One region of the Bradyrhizobium sp. USDA 4353 genome, then DNA from elsewhere that is predicted to be linked to it. Evidence: predicted binding sites of a transcription regulator. Region 1 holds the regulator's gene; the other holds the start of a gene.
What was found. The regulator LexA, encoded in region 1, represses DNA repair genes until DNA is damaged. The targets are predictions, from matches to a motif close to TGTTCNNNNTGTGTTCNG.
Positions count from the first base shown of each region.

Region 2: ACVILH_RS29530 (ImuA family protein) is a predicted target of LexA. The motif match lies at 2,758-2,775, and genes of this name have one in related genera.

Region 1 covers NZ_JBSSGB010000001.1:5,094,250-5,101,717, reverse strand. The annotation lists partial or broken gene ACVILH_RS23000 (LysR family transcriptional regulator) at 1-710, shown strand, start outside; gene ACVILH_RS22995 (molybdopterin molybdotransferase MoeA) at 892-2,100, shown strand; gene lexA (transcriptional repressor LexA) at 2,319-3,017, shown strand; gene ACVILH_RS22985 (hypothetical protein) at 3,321-3,761, shown strand; gene ACVILH_RS22980 (ComEC/Rec2 family competence protein) at 3,877-6,168, opposite strand; gene ACVILH_RS22975 (hypothetical protein) at 6,310-6,522, shown strand; gene ACVILH_RS22970 (glutamine--tRNA ligase/YqeY domain fusion protein) at 6,553-7,468, opposite strand, start outside.
Region 2 covers NZ_JBSSGB010000001.1:6,491,249-6,498,716, reverse strand. The annotation lists gene ACVILH_RS29540 (UdgX family uracil-DNA binding protein) at 1-1,330, opposite strand, end outside; gene ACVILH_RS29535 (putative DNA modification/repair radical SAM protein) at 1,436-2,674, opposite strand; gene ACVILH_RS29530 (ImuA family protein) at 2,860-3,648, shown strand; gene ACVILH_RS29525 (Y-family DNA polymerase) at 3,548-5,137, shown strand; gene ACVILH_RS29520 (error-prone DNA polymerase) at 5,541-7,468, shown strand, end outside.

The sequences.
Region 1 (7,468 bases):
CGCTCGCGCAGATGCAGGCTGCGCTGCACGCGGCGCCGGAGTTCGATCCGGCGACGGAGCAGCGCACCATCCGCTTGGGATTCTCGAGCGAGGTCGAGCTGCTGCTGATCCCCGAGCTTACGGCGATGCTGCGTCGTTCGGCACCGGGCGTAAGGCTTTTGAGCCGGCCGACGGAACGCAACGAGGTGCATCGTCTGCTCGACGAGGGCGCCCTGGATGTCGCCGTCGGCTGCTTCGAGGCCGTCGCGCAGCGGCACAGATCCCAGCTCCTGTTCGAGTAGGCGCTGAGCTGCGTCTACAACCCCGCGCGTATCGCGATGAAGACGCCGATCAGCCTCGCCGACTACCTGTCGCTTCCGCACGCGCTGGTGACGCTGACCAACAGCCTGCAGGGCTGCCTGGAAGCGGCGCTGGATGAGATCGGTACCGAGCTCAACGTGGTCTCGGCCTCCTCGGACTTCCTTAGCGTGCTGGCGACGGTGGCCGCAGCGCCGGTGATCACGACGATACCGACCCGGATGGCACGACTCTACGGTCCGCGCTTCGGGCTCGCGCTCTGCCCCGCACCGTTGACGCTGCGGCTGCCTGCCGTCTCGATGGTATGGCCGCTGCAACTGGACCGTGATGCTGCATCGGCCTGGCTGCGGAACATGGTGGCCGACATCCTGCACACGACCGAGCGCGCCGCCTGTCGCCTGGCTGTGGGATAGAACGGCTTGGAAATGGATCGGACTGATGGGAGCGTCTCGCGGGATCGTGAGGCGGCGTCCGGAGCAAGGCGCCTCAGACGATCCGGAAGCGCGAGAGCGGCTTAGGCCCTTGGCCGCGCTGTGCGCGTTCGGTTAGAAGGCGATTCAGTCGATTTGCCCGTCTCCGTCCAAAGGAACTCTGATGGCCCTGATGCCGGTGTCCGATGCGTTGTCCGCGGTGCTCGCCGGCGCCGAGCCGCTGGCCGCGGAGCAGGTCGGGCTGGACGAGGCGTTCCACCGGGTGCTGGCGTATGACCTCGCGGCGCTGCGGACGCAGCCGCCGGAGGCGATGTCGGCGATGGACGGCTACGCGCTGCGCGCGGCGGACGCGACCACGAGCGGGACACGGCTGAGGGTGATCGGCGAGGTCGCGGCCGGGCGGCCGTTCGATCGCGTGATCGGTCCCGGCGAGGCGGCGCGCATCTTCACCGGCGGCGTCGTGCCCGCGGGCGCCGACGCGGTCGTGATCCAGGAGGACACGTGCGCCGAAGCCGGCGACGTCGTCATCAACGAGCCCGCGATCAAGGGCCGGCACATCCGCCCTGCCGGCGTCGACTTCCATCAAGGCATGGTGCTGCTCAAGGCCGGCCGCCGGCTCAGCGACCGCGACCTGTCGCTCGCGGCCAGCATGAATCATCCGGCGCTGCCGGTGCGGCGCAGGCCCAAGGTGGCGCTGCTCGCCACTGGCGACGAGCTGGTGATGCCAGGCTCGGCGCCCGGCCCCGGCCAGATCGTCTATTCCAACGGCTATGGCCTGCGGGCGCTGATGCGCAGCGAGGGCGCGACGCCGATCGATCTCGGCATCGCCGCCGACACGCTCGAGGCGACGGTCGCCGGCATCCGCCGGGCGCGCGAGGCCGAGGCCGACATTCTGGTCACGACCGGCGGCGCCTCGGTCGGCGACCACGACCTGGTCAAGCAGGCGCTCGAGGCCGAAGGCGTCGAGATGGCGTTCTGGAAGATCGCGATGCGGCCGGGCAAGCCGATGATGCACGGGCGGCTCGGCGGCATGCGCGTGATCGGCCTGCCGGGCAATCCGGTGTCGTCCTATGTCTGCGCGATCCTGTTTCTGGTCCCGCTGATTCGCAGCCTGCTCGGCCGCGAGGCACGGTTGCCGCGCGAGACCGCCCTGCTCGGCCGCGAGCTTAGCGCAAATGATTCGCGCGAGGACTATCTGCGCGCGCAGCTCGAGGAGCGCGCCGACGGCACGCTGGTCGCAACTCCTGTGACGCAGCAGGATTCATCGCTGCTCGGGAATCTCGCGCTCTCGCAGGCGCTCGTCATTCGTCCAGCCTTTGCGCCGAAGGCCCCCGCGGGAAGCCCCTGCGAGATCCTGCGCCTGCCGAACTAAGCAACCTCCCCCGGCAAAGCCCGGTCCGTTCACCATATTTTTAGGATTGCGGAACACACATCGAACAGATAGTGTCCGTTCATGATTTGTTTTTAGTATGTTGCGGAACGACGCGAAGACGCTCGTCCGGCCCGCCGAGAGATCGAGAAGCTCCGATTGAGGCGCTCGGATCGAGGAGCTCGCGAGTCGGACGACATCAAACCGGGGACCAGGTCGAGATGCTGACGCGCAAACAGTACGAACTTCTGCGGTTCATCAACGAACGGCTGAAGGAGGCCGGCGTCCCGCCGTCCTTCGACGAGATGAAGGACGCGCTCGACCTGCGCTCGAAGTCCGGCATTCACCGCCTGATCACCGCCTTGGAGGAGCGCGGCTTCATCCGCCGGCTGCCCAACCGTGCCCGCGCCATCGAGGTGATCAAGCTGCCCGAGCTGTCGCAGGCCGCCGGCAACCGCCGCGGCTTCACGCCGTCGGTGATCGAGGGCAATCTCGGCAAGGTCCGCACCTCGACACCGGCGCTGGACGATGGCGAGCGTCCCGTGGCCGTGCCGGTGATGGGCCGGATCGCTGCGGGTACGCCGATCGAGGCGCTGCAGACGCGCAGCCACACCATCAGCGTGCCGGCCGACATGCTCGGCAATGGCGAGCACTACGCGCTCGAGGTGCGCGGTGATTCGATGGTTGATGCGGGCATCCTCGACGGCGACATGGCGCTGATCCAGCGTAACGAGTCGGCCGATACCGGCGACATCGTGGTGGCGCTGATCGACGACGAGGAAGCGACCCTGAAGCGCTTCCGCCGCCGCGGCGCATCGATCGCGCTGGAGCCGGCCAATACCGCCTATGAGGTGCGCATCCTGCCGCCCAACCGGGTGAAGATCCAGGGCAAGCTGGTCGGGCTGTATCGCAAGTACTGATCACGCAGGCTGCGCCGTCGCGATCATGCATCGCGACTCGCGGGGCGAGATGCACAATCGATCGGCGGCGCATGGACGCGCTTCGTCGCGCCGCTCAAGAACAAGTCACGCGCAAGCGCACGCTATGATGTGCAGCGCGGCACGCTCAAACGCTTGTGATCGTCGGCGGCCGCACGTGCTGCAGATCAGCGCAGAAATGCCGCGAAGCGCGCGCTAACATCGCTCCTGATGTCCACTCTGATAGAGGCCTGCGCCTGTCCGGGGGGAGCGTGGGTCAGCTATCTCTGAACGAGGAGCGATCCGATGTGTGACTACAGCCTCCATGCCGTTGCCTCCCGTCCCGCCAAAGTCGGCGAGACGCTGATCTCGACGACGTTCCGCGGCACTGCAACCCGCGGCTTCGCGCTGGAAAGCGAGCCGACCGTTGCGGTGTGCATGCTGCCCGGCACCGAGCTCGCCTTCGCCGAGGACGTCCGCTACGACAGCCGCTGGCTGTGGACGCGGACCATCCGCGAGCGCGTCGCCAAGTTCAACACCATCGAGAAGCACATTCCCGATCGCCACCACGACGCGATCGAGTTCGCCGATGGGCGCCACGTGCTGGTCACACAGCTCTGCGAGGGCCAGCGCGTCACCGTGCTGCAACTGCCCGTCACCAAGCAGCCCGGCGAGCCCCGTCCCGACCAGGCGGAGGATCGGCCGACCGTGCAGACCCCATCGATCCGGCGCATCAGCATCACCTGACGATCTGATCGCCAACGGATCGCATTCCTCGGATCGCGCGCCAACGCTGCGGCGGCCCTCGGCCGGCTTCTGCCGGACTCGAGGGCCGCCGCTCGGCGATCTCCGATCCACCGAACTAATCGTCGGCGCCCTGCTCTGTCTCGGGCGGCGTCGCATCCTGAATGCGCGGCGTCGGCGCGCGCGGCGCCAATGTCGGCTCGAACTCGGTCGCATCAGGTGGTGCCGGCGCCCATGGGCGGTCGGAGCCGGCGGCGCGGACAGGCGTGACGGCGAAGCCGCGGCCCTGGCGCGTCAGCATCAATGCGCCCTGCTGCTGCAATCGCTGGCGGTCGATCACTCCGGCCGCGCAGGACGACGGCGCGGCGCGAATGGTCACGATCAGCGCAGCGCGGGCGCAATCGTCGGCCAGCGCATCGGCGCGCAAGGCCATCGCGACCAGGCGGCCATCGGCCAGCGCCACGACGCAGCCCGCCTGGTCGCAGGACACGCCGTCACCCAGCGACGAGTCGGTCGGCAGGCGCGCATCGGCATCGGCCGCGAGCCACTCGCGGGTCGCGAACACGTCCTTGCCGCTGCGCATCACATGCAGCCGCCCGTCGCCGCCGCGCACGGCCACCGCGCGTCCGTCGCCGGAGATCAGGATGTCGGGCAGCGGCGCGACGAACGCCCACAGCGTTGCCGCCGTCAGCATCAGCGCGCCCGACCAGCGCAACGGCGTCCTCAGCAGGCCGATCAGGATCAGGCCCAGGCTGGCCAGGATCAGCGGGCCGATGCCGAACGCGGCCATGCGCCCGACGGCGCCGGGCAGCGCGGCGACCCAGCGCGTCACCGCGATCATCCAGTCGATGCCCCAGCCCATCAGCGTCCAGCAGACGCCATCGAGCCCGAACGGCGCCGCCAATAGCCCCAGCAGTCCCGCGGGCATCACCAGCGCCGAGACCACCGGCATCGCGGCGAGGTTGGCCAGCACGCCATAGGGCGTGATGCGATGGAAATGGAAAGCGGCATAGGGCGTGGTTGCGAGCCCCGCGATCAGCGAGGCCAGCAGCAGCATGGCCAACTCACGGCCGCCCCACAGCGCGATGCGCTGCGCGGTCGATGAGTCCGGCGTCGCGAACAGCTTTGGCAGGCCGAACTGCACCAGCGCGACGAGGCCGAGCGTTGCGGCGAACGACATCTGGAAGCTCGGATGCACCAGCGCTTCGGGAGCGGCGATCAGCACGATCATCGCGGCCACCGCGAGCGTGCGGAAGGTGACGGCGCGGCGGTCGACCATCACGGCGATCAGCACGACCGCTGTCATGAAAAACGATCTCTGCGTCGCGACCTCAGCGCCGGACAGTAGGAGATAGAACGCCGCCGCGACCAGCGCCGCAGCGGCTGCCCATTTCTTGATCGGATGACTGACGGTGAGGCCGGGGATCAGCGCGAGCAGCGCGCGCACCGCGAAGAACACGACGCCGGCGACGACCGCCATGTGATAGCCGGAGATCGACAGCACGTGGCCAAGGCCGGAGATGAACATCGCGTCGTTGACATCGGGCGTGATGGCGTCGCGCCGCCCGGTCAGCAGCGCGGTGGCGATGGCGCGCTCGTCGCCACTCAGCCTTGCACGGATGCGGGCATCGATCGCATCGCGCAGGCCCTGCATGGTCGCGGCATAGCGCAGGGCGAACCCGCCCTCCTGCGGCGGCGGCTGCGCTGATATCGCGCCCATCACGAAGCCGGACGCGCCGATGCCCTGGAAGAACATGTCGCGGGCGAAGTCGTAGGAGCCGGGACGCACCGGCGCGAGCGGCGGCAGCAGCCGCGCCTTGAGCTGCACGAAGCTGCCGACGTCGGGCGCCGTGCCCTTGCGCACCGCCAGCCGCACACGCGCCAGCGTGATCGCGTGGCGCTGGCTCTCCATCGCCGTCACGCGCAGCACGATGCGGTCGCTGCGCTCGCGGATGTCACGCGCTTCGACGAAGCCGGACAGCGACACCGAATAGAGCGGCCGGGCCAGCACCGGATGCGCCACGCGCGCTGTCCTCACCGTCGCGACCGCGAAGCCGGATGCCGCGGCCGCCATCATCACAGCGACGGGAAACAGCCGATGGCGCCGCATCAGCACGGCCACCAGGCAGAGCAGCCCGGCGGTAACGGCGGTGATCCAGAGCACCGGCTCGTGATCGGCGGAGAAGTACAGCGCGATGCCGGCGCCGAAGGCGACGGGCACCCAGGGCAGCAGCCGCCCCGCCCCGGCCTCCTCACTTGCCCAACTCCGGAGCTTGGCGGCAAAGGGCGGCCACGCGCCGGCGCCGACCGTGGGCCAGCCGCCGGCCAGCGCGCCGCGCGGCGGCCAGACATCGGCCATCACGCCCGCGATCCCGCGACGCCACCCTGGCGGCCGTACCGGCTCCGCCATGACCCACACCACCTGCAACCCGACCGGAGGAGTAGGCTACCGGAGGCTGCGCGAGGCCGCCTAGCAGAACGGAACGGGAATCCTGACTTTCTGCACGGGTTGGGCGTTGGAACTTTTCGCACCGCACGCGCTTATCGGGGTATGGATGCCCACGACATGGACGACCCGTTCGCCGATCTCGCCCTCGAGAAGGCGATTCACCTGCGCTGGACGCTGCGGGACATCAAGGCGCATCGGCTCACGCTGTCTCCGGTCGCCGAGGACGATCTCTCGCTGCTCGCCGAGCGCGGCCTCGTCGACATCAGCGACGGCGTGCCGACGCTGACGGAGGCCGGGCAGGACGCGATCGGCTGAGCCGCACGCGCCCCGCAGTGTCGCGTTGCCTCAGCCCTTTGCGACTTCCTTGGCGAAGGTGTCGCGCAGGCCGATGGTGCGGTTGAAGACCAGCTTGTCCGGCGTCGAGTCGGGATCGCGCACGAAGTAGCCCTGGCGCTCGAACTGCATCGGCTCGGCGGAGTTGCTCATCGCTATCGCGGGCTCGATGCGCGCATCGGTCAGCACCTCCAGCGAGTTCGGATTGAGGTCGGCGGTGAAGTCGGCGGCGTTCGGGCTCGGATTGGCGAACAGCTGGTTGTAGAGCCGGATCTCGGCGGTCAGCGACTGCGCCGCGGGGAGCCAATGCATCGTTGCCTTGACCTTGCGTCCGTCAGGCGCGTTGCCGCCCTTGGTCTGGGGATCATAGGTACAGCGCAGCTCGACGATCTCGCCGGCCTCGTTCTTGATCACCTCGTGGCACTTGATGAAATAGGCGTAGCGCAGCCGCACCTCGCTGCCGGGCGACAGGCGGAAGAACTTCTTTGGCGGGTTCTCCATGAAGTCGTCCTGCTCGATATAGAGCTCGCGGCCGAAGGCGATCTTGCGCGTGCCCGCCGACGGATCATCCGGATGGTTGATCGCCTCGAGCTCCTCGACCTGGCCTTCCGGATAGTTCTCGATCACGACCTTCAAGGGACGCAGCACCGCCATGCGGCGCTGCGCCGTGCGGTTCAGCTCCTCGCGGATGCAGAATTCGAGCATGCCGACATCGACGATGCTGTTGGCCTTGGCGATGCCGATGCGCTTGGTGAACTCGCGCACCGCGGCCGGCGGCACGCCGCGGCGCTTCAGGCCGGCGATGGTCGGCATGCGCGGATCGTTCCAGCCGGAGACGTGACCGTCCTGAACCAGCCGCGTCAGCACGCGCTTCGACAGCAGCGTGTAGGTGAGGTTGAGGCGCGCGAACTCGTACTGCCGCGGATGC
Region 2 (7,468 bases), 1.4 Mb from region 1:
CGATGTGGCCGCGGTTCTTGGTGACCTGGGTGATCTTGCCGAACACCGCCTGAGCGGCCGTCGCGCCCATCGCCACGACCAAAGCGGGGCGAACGGCCGCAAGCTCGCGCTCGTACCATTGCCGGCAGGCCTTGATCTCCGGTGTCGCCGGCTTCTGGTGCAGCCGGATCTTGCCGCGGGGGACGAACTTGAAGTGCTTCACCGCATTGGTGACGTAGACCTTGGAGCGGTCGATGCCGGCTTCCTCGAGCGCGCGGTCGAGCATCTGGCCGGCGGGGCCGACGAAGGGATGGCCGGCAAGGTCCTCCTTGTCGCCGGGCTGCTCGCCGACCAGCATCAGCGGCGCGTGCTCCGGGCCCTCGCCGAACACGGTTTGCGTCGCGTCCTTCCACAGCGGGCAGGCGCGGCAGCCGGCGGCTTCTTCACGCAAGGTCTGAAGATCGGTCGCCTCGACATCACGTGAAGTCTGAGCGGCAGCAGGCGCGTGCGCTTTCGGCTTGCGGGTCATCGCGGTCTCCTCGACGCGTTTCTGCGGCTTGTGCGGCTCGGTGCCTTCATCGGCGATCATCATGGATGTGCGCCGGCTGGCTTCCGCGATCAGCGGCTGGATCAGCTTCGCCTCGGGCAGGTTCTGCCAATATTTCTTCGGCATCTCCTTCTCCATCGCCTTCACTTTCAGCCGCGCCGGATTGAAAATGCTGGCGTAATAGCGCAGCCAGACCTCTTCGAGCCGGTCCTCGGTCGGCGCTTCAGCCTTGCTCACACCCGGGGTGAAGGAGACCCGGCTGCCGTCCCAATGCGCGCAGATCTCCGGCGTCAGGATCGACCAGGGCATGTCGGCAAAGCGGCGGGCGAAGAAGGGAGCGGCGCGCTCGACGATGTGGTGCTCCGGCTCGAACCAGGCGACGTAGCGCGCGTCGCGCTCGCGGCCGACCTCGCGGAAGCGGACGAAGGCGTGCATCTTGTGGACGTCGCGGCGCACGGCGCGCGCCAGCGCGTTGGCCTGGGCGACATCGGGATCGGTCGCGATATCCATCAGGTCGTGGTTGGTGCGCAGACGCCACAGCAGCCGGTAGAGCAGGGCGAAGCGATTGGGATCGCTGTGCAGGATCGCGCTTTCGGCCAGCTCCATGAAGCTCGCAGGCACCGAGAAGGCGCCCTTGGGCACGTCGGGGAGGCGTGACTCCGACTGATCGTCGAACAGATCGGCCGTCGCGCCCTTCACCCGCCAGCTCACATCGGCGGCCCTGACGTCGTTCATCGCCAGCGCCCGCGCCGCCTTGCGCCAGCCATCGAAATCGGTGTCGCTGTCGAGGGTTACGACGTGCATTTGTCTCCTCACGTCATTGCGAGGAGCGGAGCGACGAAGCAATCCAGGGTCGTCGTGTCGCCCCTGGATTGCTTCGGGGCTTCGCCCCTCGCAATGACGACTTGGCTAAAATCCAAATCCCAGCTGCTGCGGTTTCGGCCGCAGCCGGGCCCTGAGGCTGGCGCCGTCCAGCAAAGACGGCGACGGCCGGTGGTCTGACAAAACGATGAACGGCAGCGCCTTGTTCCGGATCACATTGAGCTGGGCCAAATCAGCGAAGCGGATCGTCGTGGTGCGGCGGGTGGCGAGGATGCGCTGCACGGTGCGGGTGCCGAAGCCGGGCACGCGCAGCAGCTCCTCGCGGCTGGCTGTGTTGATGTCGAGCGGGAAGCGGTCGCGGTGGCGCAGCGCCCAGGCGAGCTTGGGGTCGATGTCGAGCGGCAGCATCCCTTCGTTCTCCTCGACGATTTCATTGGCATCGAAGCCATAGAACCGCATCAGCCAGTCGGCCTGATACAGCCGATGCTCACGCACGAGCGGCGGGGCCTGCAGCGGCAGGGCGCGGCTGGCATCGGGGATCGGGCTGAAGGCCGAGTAATAGACCCGCTTGAGCTTGTAGGCGCCGTAGAGATTGGCCGAGGTCGACAGGATGGTGCGGTCATTGGCGGCATCGGCGCCGACGATCATCTGCGTGCTCTGGCCGGCCGGCGCGAAGCGCGGCGGCTTGGCCCGGCGCACCGTCTTTTTCGCCTCCGCCGTCTCGTCGAGCTTGAGCCGGAGACGGCCCATGGTGCGGCGGATCGCGCGCTGGTCCTTCTCCGGCGCCAGCTTGGTGAGGCTGTCCTCCAGCGGCGTCTCGATGTTGATGCTGAGCCGGTCGGCATATTTGCCGGCTTCCGCGATCAGCGCCTCGTCGGCCTCGGGAATCGTCTTCAGATGGATGTAGCCGCGGAAGCGATGCTCCTCGCGCAGCTTGCGCGCGACGGAGACGACTTGCTCCATCGTGTAGTCCGGGCTGCGGATGATGCCCGACGACAGGAACAGCCCCTCGATGTAGTTGCGGCGATAGAAGTCGATCGTCAGCTTCACCACCTCGTCGACCGTGAAGCGGGCGCGCGGCACGTTCGAGGAGGCGCGGTTGACGCAATACAGGCAGTCGAAGTTGCACGCATTGGTCAGCAAAATCTTGAGCAGCGAGATGCAGCGTCCGTCCGGTGCATAGGAATGGCAGATGCCCATGCCCGGCGAGGTCGAGCCGAGCCCCTTGCCGTCGCGGGAATCCCGCATCTCCGTACCGCTGGAGGCGCAGGACGCGTCGTATTTGGCGGCATCGGCCAGGATCTCCAGTTTGCGCAGCAGCTCCATGCTTTTGAATCCCTTTGATTCCACTCGTTGAATCCGGACCGGGGCAATCCCGATTGACTCTCTCGGACGCGTTAGCTTTATATTAGAACACATCATGAACAAAGAGGTTCGTCGCGGGTTCAACAGCCAGCTTTTCTTTTGAGAACGGCTGCACCCGCACGATGGATTGAAAGGAGCGGCGACGGATGACCGGCGCACGCATGGATACGCTCGCGCGTCTGCGCGGCCGCATTGCTAGGCTCGAAGCGGCCGATGGCGCGCATGATCTGCGCCGGGTCGCGCTCGGCCATGACGAGGCCGATGCGGTGCTGCAGGGCGGGCTTGCCACCGGCGCGCTGCACGAGGTGTTTGCGGAAGGCGGCCGCCAGGCGGCGGCCGCGACCGGCTTCGTGTGGGGCCTCGCCGCGCGCGTTGCCGCGCGGCGGCCGCTGATCTGGATCCGGCAGGATTTTGCCGAGCGCGAGGCCGGCGCGCTGTCGATGAGTGGGCTCGCCGAGCTCGGCCTCGACCCGCGCCGCCTCGTGGTCGTGCGCGCGCCCGATCTCGATCACGCCTTGCGCACCGCCGCCGATGCGCTCGCCTGCGATGCGCTGGGCGGTGTGATGCTGGAGGTGTGGGGCGAGACGCCAAAGCTCGATCTCGTCGCCAGCCGCAAGCTGACCCTGGCGGCGCAGGAGTCCGGTGTCACCGCGCTGCTGCTGCGCGTCGCCGCGTCGCCGGAGCCGTCGACCGCGGAGACGCGCTGGATGGTGCGCACCGCGCCGTCGCCGGCGGTGGCGCCATGGATGGCATGGGGCGCGCCGCGCCTCGATGCCGAGCTCATTCGTAACCGTCACGGCCAGACCGGACGATGGATCATGGAGTGGATGCCCGATGCGTGCCGTTTCAGCGAACCGGCGGCGGATCCTCAGCCTGTGGCTGCCGCGCCTGCCCATCGAGCGCATCAAGCGGAGCCGCGTCGCCGATCCGCTTGAGCAAGGCAAGCCGCAGGTCGTCGTCATCAAGGACGCAAATGCGCTGCTGATTCATTCGCTGGATGAAGCCGCGGCGCGCCACGGCGTATCGCTTGGCCAACCCTTGGCGAATGCCCGCGCGGTCTGTCCCGATCTCGTCGCGCATGAGGCCGATCTCGCCGCCGATGCCAAATTGCTGGAGAGCATCGCCGACTGGTGCGACCGCTTCACGCCGCTGGTGGCGCTCGACCCGCCGCACGGGCTGTCGCTCGACATCACCGGCTGCGTGCATCTGTTCGGCGGCGAGGCGAAGCTGATGCAGTCGGTGTGCGATGCGCTGACCGCGCATGGCCTCACTGTGTCGGCGGCGATCGCCTCCAACGCGGTGTGTGCCCGCACGCTGAACCGGCAGGTGCATGGTCGCATCGTGCCGGATGGCGAGGAGGCGGCCGCGGTCTCAACCCTGCCGGTGGCCGCCCTCGGCGGCAGCGACGCGATCACGCTCGGCCTGCGCCGTGCCGGCCTGAAGACCATCGGCGATGTCGCCTCGCGCGGCCGCAACGAGATCACAGCCCGGTTTGGCGCCGCCTTCACCCGCGTGCTGGCGCAGGCGCTGGGCGAGGCCGATGCGCCGATCAGCCCGCGCAAGGTGCCGCCGGACTACATCGTCGACAAGCGCTTTGCCGAGCCGGTCGCGACCGACACGGTGATCGCGGCGAGCCTCTCCAGCTTGGCCGCGATGCTGGTGGCGGCGATGGCGCAGCAGGGCAAGGGCGCGCGGCGGCTCGAGGCCTGCTTCTTCCGCACCGACGGGCTGGTGCGCATCATCGCCATCGACACCGGCCAGCCGGTGACGGACGCCGCCGTCATCGACCGGCTGTTCCGCGAGCGGCTGGAGGCGCTGAACGATCCACTCGATCCCGGCTTCGGCTTCGACATGATCCGCCTCGCCGCCGGCCGCAGCGAGATCGTGGTGCAGCAGCAGCGCGATCTCGATGCCCATGTCCACGACAATGACGAGCTCTCGGCGCTGATCGACCGCATCGCCGCCCGCATCGGCGGCAAACGCGTCGTCGTGCACCTGCCGGTCGACACGCATCTCCCCGAGCGCGCGGCGCTGCCGCTGCCGGCCCAGCACAATCTCGCGGCCACCAGCACCGCCGCCTGGCCCGAACGCCACGACGGCGAGCCGCCGCTGCGTCCTTTAAGGCTTTTCGCGCGCCCCGAGGCGATCCAGGTGATCGCCGGCATCCCCGACGGCCCGCCCGCGCGTTTCGTCTGGCGCCGCGCCGCGCATGCGGTGGTCCGCGCCGAAGGCCCCGAGCGCATCGCGATGGAATGGTGGCGCCCCGACGGTCAGGGCCTCACCCGCGACTATTTCCGCGTCGAGGACGAGCATGGCCTGCGTTTCTGGCTCTACCGCGACGGCTTGTATGACCGTGAATTGGAGCAGCCGGAGAACGGCCCGCCGGTGCAGCCCTCCTGGTACATGCACGGGCTATTTGCATGAGGGGCAGGGTGGTCGCACGGCAAGCGCGCTGCTCACCCTCCCCTGGAGGGGGAGGGTCGGCTCGCATGCGCGCATGCGAGCCGGGGTGGGGTGACAGACCATCCGCGTTTGCGGTCCCCGTTGTCATCGGAACGAAGCTAGCTTGGACATTGGATCCGAGCACTTGCAGCGCGACCGGTGCGCTCCCTCTCCCCGTTCTTCACGGGGAGAGGGTTGGGGTGAGGGGCAGCCACGCCCACCGACCGTGCGGAGAGCCCCCCTCACCCGGATTGCATCTTGCGATGCAATCCGACCTCTCCCCGCAAGCGGGGCGAGGTAAGGACCGCGCAAGCTGCGAGAGATGTGCTCACACTAACGATGTCGTGCATAGACCACGCGCCGTCCCAATCTCCGCGGCCGCCCCATGACTCCCACCCGCTACGCCGAGATCGGCATCACCACCAACTTCTCCTTCCTGCACGGCGGCTCGCATCCCCAGGCCTATGTGCACCAGGCCGCCGATTATGGCCTCACCGGCATCGGCATCGCCGATCACAACACGCTGGCCGGCATCGTGCGTGCCTATAGCGAGCTGAGCAACGACCAGCTCAGCTACAAGCCGAAACTGCTCTACGGCGCGCGGCTCGTCTTCACCTGCGGCACGCCGGACATCCTGGTCTATCCGCGCGACCGCGCGGCGTATGGCCGACTATGCCAGCTGCTCACCCGCGGCAAGCGCGGCAGCGATCTGGACAAGGTCGCCAAGGGCGATTGCCGCCTGACATTCGAGGATCTGTTCGACTTCATCGACGGCCAGCTGTTGGTCCTGATGCCGCCGCATCGCTTCGACGAGGATGCCCTCGGCAAAATCCTGACCCGTCTGAAAGACAGCGCCGCCGAAGGCGTGTGGCTCGCCGGCAGCCTGCTGTATCGCGGCGACGATCGCCGCCGGCTGACGCGGCTGGCGCGCCTCGCGGCGTCAGCCAAGGTCCCGCTGATCGCCACCAACGACGTGCTCTATCATCACCCGCAGCAGCGCATGCTGCAGGATGTGCTGACCTGCATCCGCGAGAAGGCCTCGATCGAGAGCATCGGCCGCCGTCTCCAGGCCAATGCCGAGCGCCATCTCAAGCCGGGACACGAGATGGCGCGGCTGTTCCGAGATCATCCCGACGCGATCACCGAGACGCTGCGCTTCACCGATCGCATCACCTTCTCGCTCGACCAGCTCAAATATCAATATCCCGACGAGCCGGTGCCGCCGGGCAAGACCGCGCAAGGCCATTTGGAGGACCTGACATGGGCCGGCGCCAAGACCTATTTCGGCGACAAGCTCGATGACAAATTGCGCGCGGTACTCAACAAGGAGCTGGCGCTGATCGCCGAGCTCAACTACGCGCATTATTTCCTCACCGTCCACGACATCGTGCGCTACGCCCGCAGCGAGGGCATCCTGTGCCAGGGCCGCGGCTCGGCGGCGAACTCGGCCGTGTGCTACGTGCTCGGCATCACCTCGGTCGATCCGACCAAGATCGACCTGCTGTTCGAGCGCTTCATCTCCAAGGAGCGGCTGGAGCCGCCGGATATCGACGTCGATTTCGAGCATTCGCGGCGCGAGGAGGTGATGCAATATGTCTACCGCCGCTACGGCCGCCACCGCGCCGCGATCATTGCCACCGTCATCCATTATCGCCCGCGCAGCGCCATCCGCGATGTCGGCAAGGCGCTCGGCTTGACCGAGGACGTCACCTCGGTGCTCGCCGATACCGTATGGGGCAGCTGGGGCGACGGCCTCTCCGACATGCAGGTGCGTCAGGCCGGGCTCGATCCGACCAATCCGATGATCCGCCGCGCCGTGGAGCTGGCCTCGGAGCTGATCACCTTTCCGCGCCATCTGTCGCAGCATGTCGGCGGTTACGTGCTGACGCAGGACCGGCTCGACAGCTACGTGCCGATCGGCAATGCCGCGATGGACGACCGCACCTTCATCGAATGGGACAAGGACGATGTCGACGCGCTCAGCATGATGAAGGTCGACGTGCTCGCGCTCGGCATGCTGACCTGCATCCGCAAGAGTTTTGCTCTGATCGCCGATCACAAGGGCAGGCGCTACGTGCTCGCCGACATCAAGTCGGAGGACGACAACGAAGTCTACCAGATGCTGCAGCGGGGCGAGTCGCTGGGCGTGTTCCAGGTCGAGAGCCGGGCACAGATGAACATGCTGCCGCGGCTCAAGCCGCGCACCTTCTACGATCTCGTCATCGAGGTCGCGATCGTCCGGCCCGGCCCGATCCAGGGCGACATGGTGCATCCGTACTTGCGCCGTCGGAACGGCCTCGAGAAGGTCGGCTA